3 regions of the Vibrio tubiashii ATCC 19109 genome follow, and region 2 is predicted to be linked to each of the others. Evidence: predicted binding sites of a transcription regulator. Region 2 holds the regulator's gene; each other region holds the start of a gene.
What was found. Region 2 encodes PurR, which represses purine synthesis genes. Its sites were predicted from a motif close to TNANGNAAACGTTTNCNTNA; they were not measured.
Positions count from the first base shown of each region.

Region 1 (5,143 bases), 650 kb from region 2:
TTAGCTAAACGAAGTGTGAGGTCTTTCGCGCACGTGAAACATAGTGAGCCCTCTGATAGTCAGGGGACTTTCGTTTTTTCTCAGCGCGGAAACACATCTACTAATATAAGCCAGCACACCCCTTAAGTAGAATCCTGACAACAATGCCCACCTAAGGTGAAAACACTCACTTACGTGGGTACATTGTTTCAGGAATGACAGTGTGGAAAAGTCGCGTCATCTCGGAATTAAGGAGCGAAGGCTACACATTATCTGAAGAATTGTTATAACCCTTTTATTTTATTCTTAGCTAAGTTTTCTTGTTGCTTAAGGAACATGAAGAAGTTTGCCTCACTAATAAATGGGTTCCCATTTGCACCTAGCTTCTCTCTATTCTCAAATAGATAATTTTTATGTGGATGGTTTGAAAGGTTAACGCTTACTAAAGGCGGCTGGAGTGAAATCTTTCTAATTTTCTCCATACTACTCAAGAACTGTTTAATCATTTTAGGGTCGTTGCCACTTACGCTATGACCACCAACGATAAAAGCACGATGTTCAGCGCCTTTATCTTTGACTGTAAATTCTAGGGAAAAATCACCTTCGGTATGACCCGGTGTGAGATAGAACTTAAACCCATGACGACCAATAACCATAGAGGTATCACTTTTTATCTCTATGTCTAGGGTTGGTGGAAGGAACTTATTCTCACCTTTGCTTTTGTTTGATTGCTGTATGGATAGCTCATGAGCACTTTTTGTCATCACAACTTTTGATCCGTACATCTTCTGAAGTAACTGAGCGCCCCCAACATGGTCAGAATGCCCATGCGTTACCAATATGTGCGTTATTGGCTCATCTTCTAACCCTAGCTTCTCAAGATTGATAGGAATCCACTTAGAATAAGGGAAATCAAGTGTATCAATTATCACTAATCCGTCATCTGTATCAATTGCATATGATGAAACCCATTTGTCCCCAACATAATAAACATTATCAAACATCTGAAACGGTTCTACATAACCGTTCTTATCATTCATCGTTGGAACGTTTTTGCTTGAGGAAGCAAAGACCGATGCACTGAAAAGGACACCTAATAAAATTTTTTTCACGAAATCACCTGCAAACATTTACTGCTTAGTTTGAGCTCTGACTTACCAATACACTTTTTGCGCGCTCAGCCAGTCCAAAAGGGAGCTACGATTTTGATCGCAATTTTTTGCATAATCAAGGCGAAAGATACCCTATTTACGTTATGGCCTAGCGATAGAACTACAGCATTCGGATGGGGATACAACTCTTTTTAGAAATGAGAGTTGTTGAATTGACTCTGTTGACTAAATTAATCTTATGAAATTTTGGGGCTATCCAAACAAACTTTGAGGCATAAACAATCCAACCTTTTCTATGATTTCTAGTTCGCTTTAAACCGAAAATCCCATTAACGACAACATCTCAAAACAAAAATGCCCTCAAAAGCGAGGGCATTTGCATTCGGGTTGGGGAGGTTAATCAATCAGGCCGTAATCACGGCTAAGGATATCGATGATCTCTTGCTTCGGATTTTCGCTTAGGTGAATTTCAGCGCCTGTGATTTTCTCCGCTATGCCGAGGTAAGTCTTAGAAATATCCATTAAGGCTTTTAGAGGTAATTCATTGTCACGCGCTAGTGCTTCACGCTCATCCATACGCTCTTTGTTAAGCAGAATATCTGGGTCTGGGAAGTGGTTAAGCAAGAATTGACGGAAGCCTTCTTTTGAGTTCTCTACGATATTACCCGCATCGTATTCGCGCTCGTCCCAAATGCGTGATGAATCTGGTGTGCCCACTTCATCCATATAGATAAGTTTCTCGTTACCTGCTGCATCGTGAACGTAGCCAAACTCAAATTTGGTATCAACAAAAATTTGCTCGATTTCTGCAAGGGCGTTGCTAATGACAACAAAACCTTCGCGTAGCAGTTTTTCATATTGAGCGATATCATCTGCTTTAGAGAAGTTGAATGCTGCGAAGTTATCAACGATGTTTTGGCGAGTAATGTTGACGTCATCCGCTTCTGGCACGTCTGGAATGCCTTTTAAAATGCCTTTGGTTGAAGGTGTCATCAGCAGCTCTGGTAGCGCTTTGTCTTTTTCTAGTCCTTCTGGTAACTCAATACCGCAGAACTCACGTTCGCCTTTCTCATAAGAGCGCCACATTGAGCCAGTAATGTACTGGCGGCAGATCGCTTCGATCATAATTGGTTTCGCTTTTTGAACGATCCAAACGAAAGGGTGGGGAATATCAAGGATGTGACTGTCTGCTAAACCGTTGTCTTTGAACAGCTTAAACCAGTGGTTGGAAATCGCATTGAGCGCCGCGCCTTTTCCAGGAACCCCTTTTAAGCCGCCTTCAGCATGCCAGATACAGTCAAACGCTGAGATACGGTCACTGATTACCATGATAGCAAGTGGCGCATCAGGGGCAACGTCATAACCTTTTTCTTGGATAAGACGCTTGCTGTCTTCTTCAGTTAGCCAGTAAACAGAGCGAACTTTTCCGCTGTGGACGGGTTTATCGGTACGAATTGGAAGATCATCGTTAACAGCTAGAACTTGATCAGCGAGACTCATTTTGACATTCCTATACTTTAGCAAGGTGGTGAAATTATCCACGCAGATAATTTATTTGCTTCGCATAATACCAGAACTATTTTGTGCTGCCAGAGAAAAAGCAAACGTTTGCTTTGTTTTTTCTCTATATGGCGAAAAACAGCTCAATAGGGTGCAAAAAAGAAAAAGCCCCACACAAGGTAGGGCAAAAAGACAGTGAATTTGTTGAGCTTGTTAGTGATACTGGTTAACTCTGCCCTCAACGAAAAAGACTTCACACTGGAATTGGATAGCATGGTTGCGGAGTAAGCTTTGCTCAACCATAGGAATATTGTTTGATGCCACGACAGCACTCGCATTACCTGATTCAATCGCTTTCTTAACAATTTCAAACTCAGACTGTTTTTGAGAAGCTTTCATCTGGATAATTTTCTTACAGCTCACACTGAAGGCAGCGAACTGCTCATAGTCAGGGCGAGGACATTCAGCAGTAAATAAGATCCATTGTTTCTGGCCAGAAAGACCAGCTAGGCGACTTAACGTATCGTTATCGATGTTCATTGGCGCTGTAGGTTGAGCCAAAACATTGTATTTAGAGAACGTGTGAGTTTGAGTATGTGCCTGAATCATGATTACTGTTCCTTTGTACATGCTGTATGGTTATACAGTAGTTTTTATTGGCTGTGTTGGCAAGCATTTTTGTGCGGTATTTAAACAGAATTAGGACGGTGTGAGTTTGGAGTGTTATTTAAGGTGTTGATATATAAAATAAATATGAGATTCTTGGGTGTGGGAGAGATTTGACAAATAATTCATAAATAGTGATGCAGGTCACTATGGCTTATACAGTGTTATACAGTAGTACTGGATAGCACTGTATGTCAGATCGTCAGTAGCGCTATAAGAATCGCTCGGGGAAGTCGCTAAAAATCGCGTCTAGGTTAGGGAGGTGTTTCAGTGAGTTCGGGTTGTTGACGGTGTAGCTCCATACCTGATATCCGTCACGCTTGAGTTGTTCAATCTGCTGCTTGTTAGCCCATCGATAATTGATGTTGCAACTAAACGCATCGACTTCTTTAAGGAGAGTTTTGGTTTTCTTGTCGAGACGGTTACACAAGACACCAAGTCGATATTGAGGGAGCGATTGGCTAAGTTGACGTATAACTGCATGACTGAAACTTGAAAGCACAACATCGCTAGGGTCAACATTATTCTTGGCTAATTGCTCTTTGAGTAACTCACACACCTTTTGAACATCATGGCGGTCTACTTTTATCTCAAGGTTGAGTTTTAAGTTGTGTGTTTTAGCTAAGGTGAGAAGTTCCTCTAGTGTGAGAAGGCTCTGATTAGCAAACTCTGTATTAAACCAAGCACCAAAATCATATTCTTTCAGTTGCTTCAGAGTCAGTTTATCGATACGACCGGAACCATCACTGCATCGATTAATTGTATGATCGTGACAGATAACAAGTTGGTCGTCCTTTGTGGGTTGTACGTCTACCTCAACCCAATCGAGCCCGAGGTTAATGGCTGCTTCTATACTGACTTTGGTATTTTCAGGGTAGCGACCAGCGACTCCGCGATGTCCAACAATAATCATATTTTCTTCTCAATGATGGAAAGAGAACAGATTACTCCTTCGCTGTAATTTTGGATAGATAATTCATAGCCATTGCCGCCTAAATCTGACACTATCGGTCGGATATTAATAATAAAATAGATAGGTCGTTCGACCTTAGAGAGATGTAAATTGAACGCTGAAAGTAAAGCTGCCTGGATTCTGTTCTTCACCACTGCACTGGCTGGTTTAGGTTGGATCTTCTCCAAAGAAGCAATACAAGGTCTTCCCCCGTTTGGTTTTGTTGGGTTGCGCTTTGTAGTGGCTTCTATTTGCTTGTTGCCACTGTGCTATAAGCGCTTTAGGGATTTAACAAGCCAATTGTTACTTCAAGCCATAGGGGGAGGTAGCATTCTAGCGTTAGCGCTACTGACTTGGGTTTATGCAATTTCAATCAGCGAGACGCTCGGTGAAGGGGCGTTTATTGTTAGCCTATCGATGATCATTGTGCCAATCATTGCCTGGGTACTTTATAAAGAAAGACCGAAAAGAGCTTTTTGGGTTTCGATGCCGATTGCAATCGCTGGCTTAGCAATGCTGTCATTAACGGATGGGTGGAAGAGCTCAGCAGGGCAGTTGTGGTTTCTTGCCAATGCCTGTCTTCTTGCGCTTCACTTCAATGTGAACAGCAAGCTTGCGCAGAAAATTCCTGTTTTGATGCTAACTTGCATTCAACTGTTTGTAACCGGAGTTCTGGCACTGGTTGCCTCGTCACTATTTGAAACAATACCCGAAAGTGTTGAAGCGTCTATTTGGGGTTGGTTTGCTCTTAGCGCATTGCTTGCCACCAGTCTTAGATACGTGATGCAAACATTAGGGCAAAAGGGATGTAACCCTGCCAACGCTGCGCTCATCATGCTTTTGGAACCAATCTGGACGGTTATCCTGAGCATTCTCTGGTATGGAGAACAGCTATCACGCAACAAGTTAATTGGATGCAGCTTAATTCTACTTG
Region 1 is NZ_CP009354.1:1,786,971-1,792,113, reverse strand. Features, by position in the region: gene IX91_RS08145 (MBL fold metallo-hydrolase) at 264-1,091, opposite strand; gene IX91_RS08140 (phosphoribosylaminoimidazolesuccinocarboxamide synthase) at 1,488-2,591, opposite strand; gene IX91_RS08135 (hypothetical protein) at 2,805-3,200, opposite strand; gene IX91_RS08130 (glycerophosphodiester phosphodiesterase family protein) at 3,469-4,170, opposite strand; gene IX91_RS08125 (DMT family transporter) at 4,321-5,143, shown strand, end outside.
Region 1: IX91_RS08140 (phosphoribosylaminoimidazolesuccinocarboxamide synthase) is a predicted target of PurR. The motif match lies at 2,688-2,707, and genes of this name have one in related genera.

Region 2 (5,143 bases):
GCTTTCTGCTTCGCTGACTTGGTAACCTTCATTCTGAAAGTAGCCAACGAGCTTGCTGCGAGTCACTACGTCGTCTTCTACTACTAGTACGTGATAACTCATCTGCACCACTTAATTTGCATTGGGAATAGTTCTATCATTTATTCTATTCATAAATAGTAACATTTCTAGTATTTATCACTTTAAAAACGAGAAAGATGATTTTTTATTGATTCAAGACAAAACCGCCGCCTTTGTTAATAAATGCTCATAATTCGTCTTTTATTGTCACGTAAGCCATTACCGCTATTCATTTTTATTAGTTACACTAATAGGTAGTTATTTTGGGAGTGATACCTAATGCAAGAAATCAAAGCATTCAACGAGAAACGTGCGGAAATCTATTGGTGGCTTTCAAGCCTTTACGCCAAAGAATTAACGGAAGAGAACCTTGAACAGTACCATTCAGCTCAAATCCGCTCTTTCCTTACTGGCCTTGGCGAGAATGCCGATCTAAAGCCGTCGATTGATCGTGTCATTGATGCACTCAATCGCCTTATCGATCGCGAAGATGCACAACTAGAGCTTGCCGCTGATTTTTGTGATCTATTTTTGAAGTCTGATCGCGACTCTGCACTACCTTACGCTTCAATGTACATTGGAGAGACTGGCCTGCTTAACGACAAACCAGCGAAAGAGATGGAAGCGTTAATGCTAGAGCATGGTGTTGCTGTCGATGAAGGCTTAAATGAACCTGCTGACCATATTGCCATTGAGCTGGATTTTCTCGGCAACCTCATCATTCGCTCTAATGAGCTTGAGCAAGAGCGTCATATTGAAGAAGCACTGATCGAGCAAGAGGGCTTCATTCGTCAGCACCTTCTAAGTTGGACCCCTAAGTTTTCAGCTAAGTGTCAAACACTCGATGAGTTCGGTTTTTACTCGGCGATCGCTTCTCTCACAGTGGCATTCTTAGAGTTAGATTGCACATACTTAATCGGTGAATAGAGTCTGACAATGTGAACTGACACAGGTCAGTTCGAAGAAATGTGTTTGCCCTAAGTCGGATTGCGGTCTAAAATCGTGACCGCAAACGATAAAAATGAACTATTCAAATACAAACCGCTAAATAAGAGCGGTTTTTGTGTTTCTGATACTTTCTGCCAACTTATTCTAAACTGAATATATTCTCGTGGCAGTCATCGACAGGACAAAATTTATGGCCACTATTAAAGACGTTGCTCGCCTTGCTGGTGTTTCAACAACCACTGTGTCTCACGTGATTAACAAAACACGCTTTGTTGCCGAAGCGACACAAGAAAAAGTGATGGAAGCGGTAACCGAGCTTAATTATGCACCGAGTGCAGTTGCTCGTAGTCTTAAGTGCAACACTACTCGTACAATCGGTATGTTAGTGACACAATCGACGAACCTATTTTTCTCAGAAGTTATCGACGGCGTAGAAAGCTACTGTTACCGCCAAGGTTACACCTTGATTCTGTGTAATACAGGCGGCATCTATGAAAAACAACGCGACTACATTCGCATGTTGGCTGAAAAGCGTGTAGATGGCATCCTAGTGATGTGTTCAGATCTGACTGAAGAGCTGAGCGAAATGCTTGATCGCCACAAAGATATTCCAAAAGTAGTTATGGATTGGGGCCCAGAGAGTTCTCAAGCAGATAAGATCATCGATAACTCAGAAGAAGGCGGCTACTTAGCAACCAAATACCTAATTGAACGTGGTCACACTGACATTGCTTGTTTAAGTGGTCACTTCGAAAAAGCAGCATGTGTTGAGCGTATTAGTGGCTTTAAGCGTGCCATGGCCGAAGCGGAACTACCGGTAAATGAAGATTGGATTCTTGAAGGTAACTTCGAATGTGATACAGCGGTATTGGCGGCAGATAAAATTGTTGCAATGGATAAAAAGCCAACAGCCGTGTTCTGTTTTAATGACACCATGGCACTTGGTTTAATGAGCCGCCTGCAACAAAAAGGCATTCAAATCCCACAAGATATTTCCGTAATTGGTTACGATAATATTGAACTGGCCGAGTACTTCTCTCCGCCGTTAACAACGGTTCACCAACCAAAACGTCGTGTTGGTAAGAATGCCTTTGAAATTCTTCTTGAGCGAATTAAAGACAAAGAGCACGAAAAACGCGTGTTTGAGATGCACCCAGAGATTGTTGAGCGTAATACCGTTCGTAATCTAAATAAATAACCTTAACTCAGACGCTTAGCTAGTAGCCGTACTATTGGCTAAGCGTATATCTCCCCTCTATTTATTGAACCAATGTCACATTTATCCTATACAAACGTGATGTTCTGCGCAGAATTTATTTATTCTTAAAGTGTTCGATTAATGCCACGAACAGGGCAAACCATTCCGAAAGGATGGGACGCAAAGCCTCCGGCCTTAAACAATTTATTGTCTGGTAGCGGGGTTGCCGATGGCGAATATGCAAACTGTCATACCGCTTTTACTTGCACTCGTATGACACCTTACTGACAATGTCTCTGCATAATTTTGCTAATCTCTCGGACCTGCATTGGTGGCGTATACTTATACACCGAGAAAACACAGCATGGATAAACCAATACTAAAAGACTCAATGCGTTTATTTGAGCAGTTAGGACATATCAAGTCTCGCTCAATGTTTGGTGGCTTTGGCATTTTTGCTGATGACACTATGTTCGCACTTGTCGTCAACGATAAGCTTCACGTACGCGCGGACGCGGCTCTCGCTAAACAATTTAAGTCTCAAGGGCTAGAACCTTACGTATACAAAAAACGCGGCTTTCCCGTCGTGACAAAGTATTTTGCGCTTTGTGATGACTGGGCAGCAGACGCAGGTAAAACGTTAAAGATTGCTAGCGTCGCGTTAAAAGCCGCAAACCAAGAGAAACAATGCCAATCGCAGGCGAAACCGAATCGCTTGAAGGATCTTCCTAATTTAAGGCTAGCGACAGAACGCATGCTTAAGAAAGCAGGCATAGACACTGTCGAAAACTTAGAAGAGGTGGGCGCCGTACACGCTTTTAAGGCTATCCAGTCTACACACTCTGCCGATGTTAACATCGAACTTCTCTGGGCTTTAGAAGGTGCTATTAAAGGCACGCACTGGTCGGTTATCCCACAAAGCCGACGTCAGGAACTGTTAACGCAAGTTAGCTAATCTAAAACAATATATCTAGAAGAAGTCAGCCTTAGTGCTGACTTTTTTATTGTTTTTTATCTGCCACCTTGAAATTTGTCGCTTGCTTTCCCTGTCTTGTCTAGTAACACTAATATTTGATATCCATGAAATTAAATGGAGCTGCTCAACATGAATAAAAAGATCATCCTAGGAATTGTTTTCGTCGCATTGATTGTTTTACTTGGCGTCAATTTTGGCCAGTATCTCACGCTAGACAATGCCAAAGCCCAGCAAGCTGAGCTTGCGGCATTTATTGCTGACAACTTTACTATCGCCGCGGCGAGCTATTTTATCGCCTATGTTGCCATCACCGCTTTTTCGATTCCTGGCGCTGCGGTCGTGACTCTTTTGGGTGCTGCCCTTTTCGGTTTCTGGACAAGCTTACTGCTGGTTTCTTTCGCTAGCACCATAGGTGCAACACTCGCATTTTTGAGCAGCCGATACTTATTGCGTGATTGGGTACAAAGCAAATTTGGTGAAAAGCTCAATGCCATCAACCAAGGCGTTGAAAAAGATGGCGCATTTTATCTGTTCTCACTGAGATTAATTCCAGTGTTCCCATTCTTCCTCATCAACTTGTTAATGGGTTTAACACCTATCGCGACGGCTCGATTCTATTTGGTGAGTCAACTCGGTATGTTGCCAGGAACTGCGGTTTACCTGAATGCTGGTACTCAACTGGCTCAAATAGACAGCTTGTCGGGTATCGTATCTCCAACCGTTTTAGCCTCTTTTGCACTTCTCGGCTTATTCCCTGTCATTGCAAAATGGATTATGGCTAAAATTAAGAGCTCCCCTTCAACATCAAATGGAAATGCTTAATGAGGATCTATTCCGCATCGACGCCTACCGAAGCTCACATTGTTTGTGAGCTTCTTAAGTCTCAACAGATTGACTGTGAAGTTCGCGGTGAAGGCGTGTTTGGGCTCCAAGGTGAAATACCTTTTGGCGAGAGTAGCGAACCTTATGTCTGGTTACTTGACCCAGAACAAGCCAAGCATGCCAATACGGTTATCGAACAATTTAACAATGCAGATGTTGGCAGTAATTGGCTTTGTAACCAATGCGGGGAAATGAACGAGCCTCAATTTGGCGCATGTTGGCAATGCGGACAAGCAGCACCTTAACCGATTTTAGGCGCTTCAATTTGCTGCTGAATAAATGAAATTGAATGGTGATTGAACTCTTCTGGTCGCTCGACGTTACATACATGGCCGCAATCGGCAATCTCAAGTAACTTACTTTTACGATGTGCTGCGACCATCTCTTTCACAGGTTGAATAAACATATAGTCTTTCTCACCCATCAAATAGAGCGTTGGGATTGGCAGTTCTCTATCCTTAAAATACTTCATCAGTGGGTTAACTTCCGAAGTGAGAATAAACCAACGCTTAAACTCTTTCTGGCAAAGCTTCTTTGCTTCGCGGATAAATAAGTGCCTTGATTCCCTCTGAGTACGCTGCGGCATCACAATATAAGCAAAAAGGCTGTATAACCACATATAAGGGATAACGTGTTTGCACATGCCACCTAGCCTAACCAATATCTGCGAACGGACGTTAAATCGCGTTACAGCGCCACCTAGCACCATCGACTTGACTCTATCTGTTGCAAGTTCCGCTAGGTTTCGAACAATTATCGTGCCGAGAGACATACCAACAAAATGAGCCGAACGTATCTTTAAGTGATCAAGCACCTTAAGAATGTCCATTGTCACCGCTTGAAACGTATAGCGGTTTGCCATTAGCTCTTTGATCAATTGATTCGACTTACCGTGACCACGAAGATCGATAAGTAATAGATTAAAATGCTGTTTATACGCTTTGATTTGCTTAAACCAAATTGAGGAACTTCCCCCTGCGCCATGCACAAAGACTACCCATTCATCACTTGTGGGATGGGTAAAGGTTTTGTGAAATAGCAAGGTATCACTCATATCGAAAAGGGTTTACTCAGCAATA
Region 2 is NZ_CP009354.1:1,134,934-1,140,076, reverse strand. Features, by position in the region: gene torR (two-component system response regulator TorR) at 1-102, opposite strand, end outside; gene torD (molecular chaperone TorD) at 340-987, shown strand; gene purR (HTH-type transcriptional repressor PurR) at 1,199-2,206, shown strand; cyclic di-GMP riboswitch class I at 2,351-2,437, shown strand; gene IX91_RS05180 (TfoX/Sxy family DNA transformation protein) at 2,571-3,161, shown strand; gene IX91_RS05175 (TVP38/TMEM64 family protein) at 3,312-4,004, shown strand; gene IX91_RS05170 (putative signal transducing protein) at 4,004-4,309, shown strand; gene IX91_RS05165 (alpha/beta fold hydrolase) at 4,306-5,118, opposite strand.

Region 3 (5,143 bases), 1.0 Mb from region 2:
TTTCACAGCGTGATATTGGGGTCACTATCTTAGACTGGATGGGCGGCTACGCTCCTTGGTTTACCGGGCAATCGCTGCTAGAAGAGCAAGAGTATTATCGCAGTAGTTTCTCCGATGGTAGCTTGTTCTATTGGGTTGATAATCGCCATGCCGTCACTATTAACTCACCGGATGGTCAACTTAAGCAGTGCTTTACCATTGAGGACAATACTATCAGCCTAATCAAGACCGATTGTAATGCTGAGTGGGTGCAGCCTCTTTACCAGCAAGGTAGAGATTTTAACAACCTCACCCAACAGCTACTGTTTGATGGAAAAACTCTAGACTACCGCCATCTCGCGTCTATTTTCCCTCAATCATCTACAGAGCTTGAAGACGACAGCCAACTTGTCAGTGACTAATCCGTCAGTGCCTCTAAAACAAAATGCCCCGCTTCACTCGCGGGGCATTTTAGTCTAAATAGCTACTCATCTTTCTCTAAGGTGTTTCTATCCACGTAAGGCCAGTAATGGTGCCCAACTCGAATCACCATAGTAGCGACGGCCAGAATCAATGCCGCGACAGACAACCACACCACCAAGGTCGCATCCATCTCTTTCATTCCTAGAGTGATGTAACGAGCAATAGCCATCATGGCGATATAGATCGGGTATCTCACTGGAATCTTACCGTTCATCACAAACTGCTTAACCATGGCAAGCACTTCGAGATAGATAAACATCAGCAGAATATCGGTAAGAAGGACACGCTTCTCAGTAAACACATGCAAAAACTCTTCAACCATGGCGTACAAAGTAGCGAGCGTAATCGCCACCAAGAGCACAGCCTCTAGAGCATAAAAGATCTTAAGAAACGGTTTATCACGAGGAAGATGAAAAAGAGTTGGCAAACATTCATCCTTTAGTCGATGTGCCAACTCTTCTAACAATTAAAGTAGCAGCAAGTAGGCTAAGAAAATAGCAGACAGAGCGTAAATCACTGGGTGAACCTGCTTACCCTTACCAGCAACAACCATAGTGAAGGCGTAGCTGATAAAGCCCATCGCCATACCATTGGCTGGCGAGAAGCTCAGTACGGTGAACATAATGGTAAAGAATGAAGCAATGCGAGACTCTTTCTTCTCCCAATCAATCTGGCCTAAGCGACCAATCATGTAGATGCCTACCACGACCATAGCCGGAGCAACCATAGCTGCAGAAAAAATAGAGAACAGAGGGTATAAAAACAGTGAAACAAGGAACAAACCCGACACCACAACCGCCGCTAGACCTGTTTTCGCACCTTGAGACGAAGCAATACCCGACTCAGAGAACGCAGTAATCGAGGTTGTACCTAGCACCGAACCAATCACAGTTCCCCCTGCATCCGCAACTAGGGCTGAACGAGCGTTAGGTACTTTGCCATCTTTGTCGATAATACCTGCATCACGGCCAACACCTACTATCGTGCTCATGCCATCAAAGAAATCGACAATCAGGAAGATAACCACAACAAACAGCAGATCGAACATCTTGTCTGCGGTTAGGCCAGAGAAATCAAACACAGCACCGAACGTACTCGCCATGCTTGGCGGTGCCGTCACGATTTGCTCAGGGATTGGTGCGTTGCTTGTTCCCATCACCATATCAGCGATAACAGTTAGTAATATCGCACTGACAAACGAGATAAAGGTCGCCAGCTTGATGTCACGAACCATGCAGCCCAAAGCAATAAAAATACTGATGTAGGCAATGATAACTTGAGGGTCAGTAATATTACCCATACCGACCAAAACAAACTTGTTTTCGACGATGATGCCCGCGTTCTTCAAGCCTAAAAAGGCGATAAACAGACCAAGCGATACCGTAATTGCATTCTTCAGATCGTTAGGAATCGACTCTATCAAGGATTTACGGATATTGGTCAGGGAGAGGAGCAGATAAAGCACACCTGATAAAAAGATGCCAAATAGGGCTTCGTTCCACACGAGCGCAACCGAGCCGCTGAGTAGCATCCCTTTAAAGAAACCATTCATACTCATGCCTGGCGCAAGCATAACTGGGTAATTACCCCAAACACCCATAATGAAAGTCGCGATTGCCGCAGCCAGTGCAGTTGCTGTAAACACTGCGCCTTTATCCATCCCAGGAATACCGCCCAAAATGGCAGGGTTAACCGCCAAAATATAGCTCATTGCCAAAAAGGTAATAAAGCCAGCGTATAGCTCGGTACCTAAGGTTGTTTTACGCTCAGTAATTTTAAATACTGAATTCAGCACACCAGACTGACTCTGGGCTTTTAGAGTTGATTCGAGACTCACAATGAAACCTTTACAAGTAGGGTAAACAGTAAACGGATTCAATGCTGCAAAAAGGGATAGGCGCATAAGCTACTGTAGTCACTAAGGTAGGCTCAGTGGTAGAAACGTCCAATCCGTTTTATTAGACATATACAGCATTTAATCGTTTGCGCGGATTGTAAGGATCTCGAATAAAAACTCAACGCTTTTCTCTGCTAAATATACAAAAATAGCAAACGATTGCTTTGGGCGATAAATATGTTGAATATCCCCTTAGTTCTCAACGCGTGAAAACGGTGACAATTAAGCAGTTATTGCAAGTTGTCCTAAATAGGCGATTTATGCTACTCTTCGCCTCCATTTTTCTGGCCTAAATTTCACCACTTCGGTGTTTCTATGTGGTCAGTGCTATCTTTAAACATGTCGGTATTATCTACCGGCAGTTATCAAACCAAATGTGGGATCGTACCTATGGGTAAAGGCACTCTATATATCGTATCTGCACCAAGTGGTGCTGGAAAATCTAGTCTGATTTCAGCCATGCTAGAAACTAACCCAACCTACGCGATGAAAGTGTCGGTCTCTCATACCACTCGCGGTATGCGCCCTGGCGAGCAAGATGGTGTTCATTACCACTTCGTACAAAAAGAGCACTTTGAAGAGCTGATTGAGAAAAGTGAATTCCTTGAATATGCCGAAGTGTTTGGCAACTACTACGGCACGTCTCGTGTTTGGATTGAAGAAAACCTCGATAAGGGGATTGATGTGTTCCTAGATATTGACTGGCAAGGCGCTCGTCAGATCCGTGAACAAATGCCTTTGGCAAAAAGCCTGTTTATCCTGCCGCCTTCAAATGGTGAGCTAGAGCGTCGCCTTAACGCTCGTGGACAAGACAGCGATGCAGTGATTGCTAAGCGTATGGCTGAAGCAAAATCAGAAATCTCACACTACAGTGAGTACGACTACGTGATCATCAACGATGATTTCGACACTGCTCTGATGGACTTTAAAGCCATCATCCGCGCAGAAAGATTGAAGCAAGACAAGCAAGCTGCTAAATATAAAGGCATGCTTGATGCGCTTTTAGCTGAGTAAATAGCAGGAAACACAAACAGATCCTAGACACTAGGAACTGTCAGCCTGTATAATTTCTCGTCATTCAAAATTTTAGTTAACTAATTTGGAGTTCTCATGGCACGCGTAACTGTTCAAGACGCTGTTGAAAAAGTTGGCAACCGTTTCGACCTAGTTCTAATTGCGGCACGCCGCGCTCGTCAAATGCAAACTGGTGGCAAAGATTCACTAGTGCCAGAAGAGAATGATAAGCAAACGGTTATCGCTCTACGCGAAATCGAAGAAGGTCTTATCACTAAAGAGATTCTTGATGCACGTGAGCGTCAAGAGCAGCAAGAGCAAGAAGCCGCTGAACTAGCAGCTGTAAGCAGCATTGCTCACAGCCGTTAATTAGACCTTCTCGTCACTACAACTATCTTCCGGGCCTAAAGTTTGTATCTATTCGATAGCCTAAAAGACGTTGCCCAAGAATACCTAACAGAGCCTCAAATTGAGGCTCTGCGTCAATCTTATGTGGTAGCGAAAGATGCCCATGAAGGGCAAACCCGCTCTAGCGGTGAACCTTATATCATCCACCCTGTTGCTGTTGCTCGTATCTTGGCTGAAATGCGCCTTGATATTGAAACCCTGCAAGCAGCCCTACTTCACGACGTTATTGAAGATACTGAAGTCACCAAAGAAGAGCTTGAAGCCCAATTTGGCAATACCGTTGCAGAACTGGTGGATGGCGTTTCTAAGCTTGATAAGCTTAAGTTTCGCGATCGCAAGGAAGCTCAGGCAGAAAACTTCCGCAAGATGGTTCTTGCCATGGTGCAAGACATCCGCGTTATTCTGATTAAGCTTGCTGACCGTACGCACAACATGCGCACGCTTGGCGCTCTTCGTCCAGACAAGAAGCGTCGTATCGCTCGTGAAACCTTAGAAATCTATTCTCCATTGGCGCACCGCCTTGGTATCCACAACATTAAAACTGAGCTAGAAGAACTTGGTTTTGAAGCGCTCTACCCGAACCGTTATCGCGTTCTTAAAGAGGTAGTTAAAGCCGCGCGTGGTAACCGTAAAGAGATGATTCAACGTATCCATGATGAGATTGAAGGTCGCCTTGAAGAAGTCGGTCTTAAAGCGCGTGTTTTTGGTCGTGAGAAAAACCTCTTCTCCATCTACAACAAGATGAAGACCAAAGAGCAGCGCTTCCATACCATCATGGATATCTACGCTTTCCGTGTCGTGGTCGACAATGCCGATACTTGTTATCGCGTGCTTGGTCAGGTGCATAGCCTATACAAGCCACGTCCTGGTCGGATGAAAGACTACATCGCAGTACCGAAAGCGAACGGCTATCAATCTATCCATACTTCAATGGTTGGCCCTCATGGTGTACCGGTTGAAGTTCAGATCCGTACCGAAGATATGGATCAAATGGCGGATAAAGGGGTTGCGGCTCACTGGTCTTACAAAGGCAACGGTGAGCGAACAGGCACTACGGCGCAAGTCAAAGCTCAGCGCTGGATGCAAAGCCTGCTTGAGCTACAACAAAGCGCGGGGAACTCATTCGAATTCATCGAAAACGTTAAGTCAGATCTGTTCCCAGATGAGATTTACGTCTTTACGCCGAAAGGCCGTATTGTTGAGCTGCCAGTGGGTGCTACCGCAGTAGACTTCGCTTATGCTGTACATACTGATGTCGGTAATACCTGTGTTGGTGCTCGTGTTGATCGCAACCCTTATCCACTGAGTAAATCGCTGAAAAACGGTCAGACGATTGAAATCATCAGTGCTCCGGGTGCGCGT
Region 3 is NZ_CP009354.1:100,361-105,503, reverse strand. Features, by position in the region: gene IX91_RS00495 (LTA synthase family protein) at 1-401, shown strand, start outside; gene IX91_RS00490 (phosphate-starvation-inducible protein PsiE) at 464-889, opposite strand; gene IX91_RS00485 (NCS2 family permease) at 929-2,299, opposite strand; purine riboswitch at 2,355-2,454, opposite strand; gene gmk (guanylate kinase) at 2,750-3,373, shown strand; gene rpoZ (DNA-directed RNA polymerase subunit omega) at 3,470-3,742, shown strand; gene spoT (bifunctional GTP diphosphokinase/guanosine-3',5'-bis pyrophosphate 3'-pyrophosphohydrolase) at 3,785-5,143, shown strand, end outside.
Region 3: IX91_RS00485 (NCS2 family permease) is a predicted target of PurR. The motif match lies at 2,507-2,526, and genes of this name have one in related genera.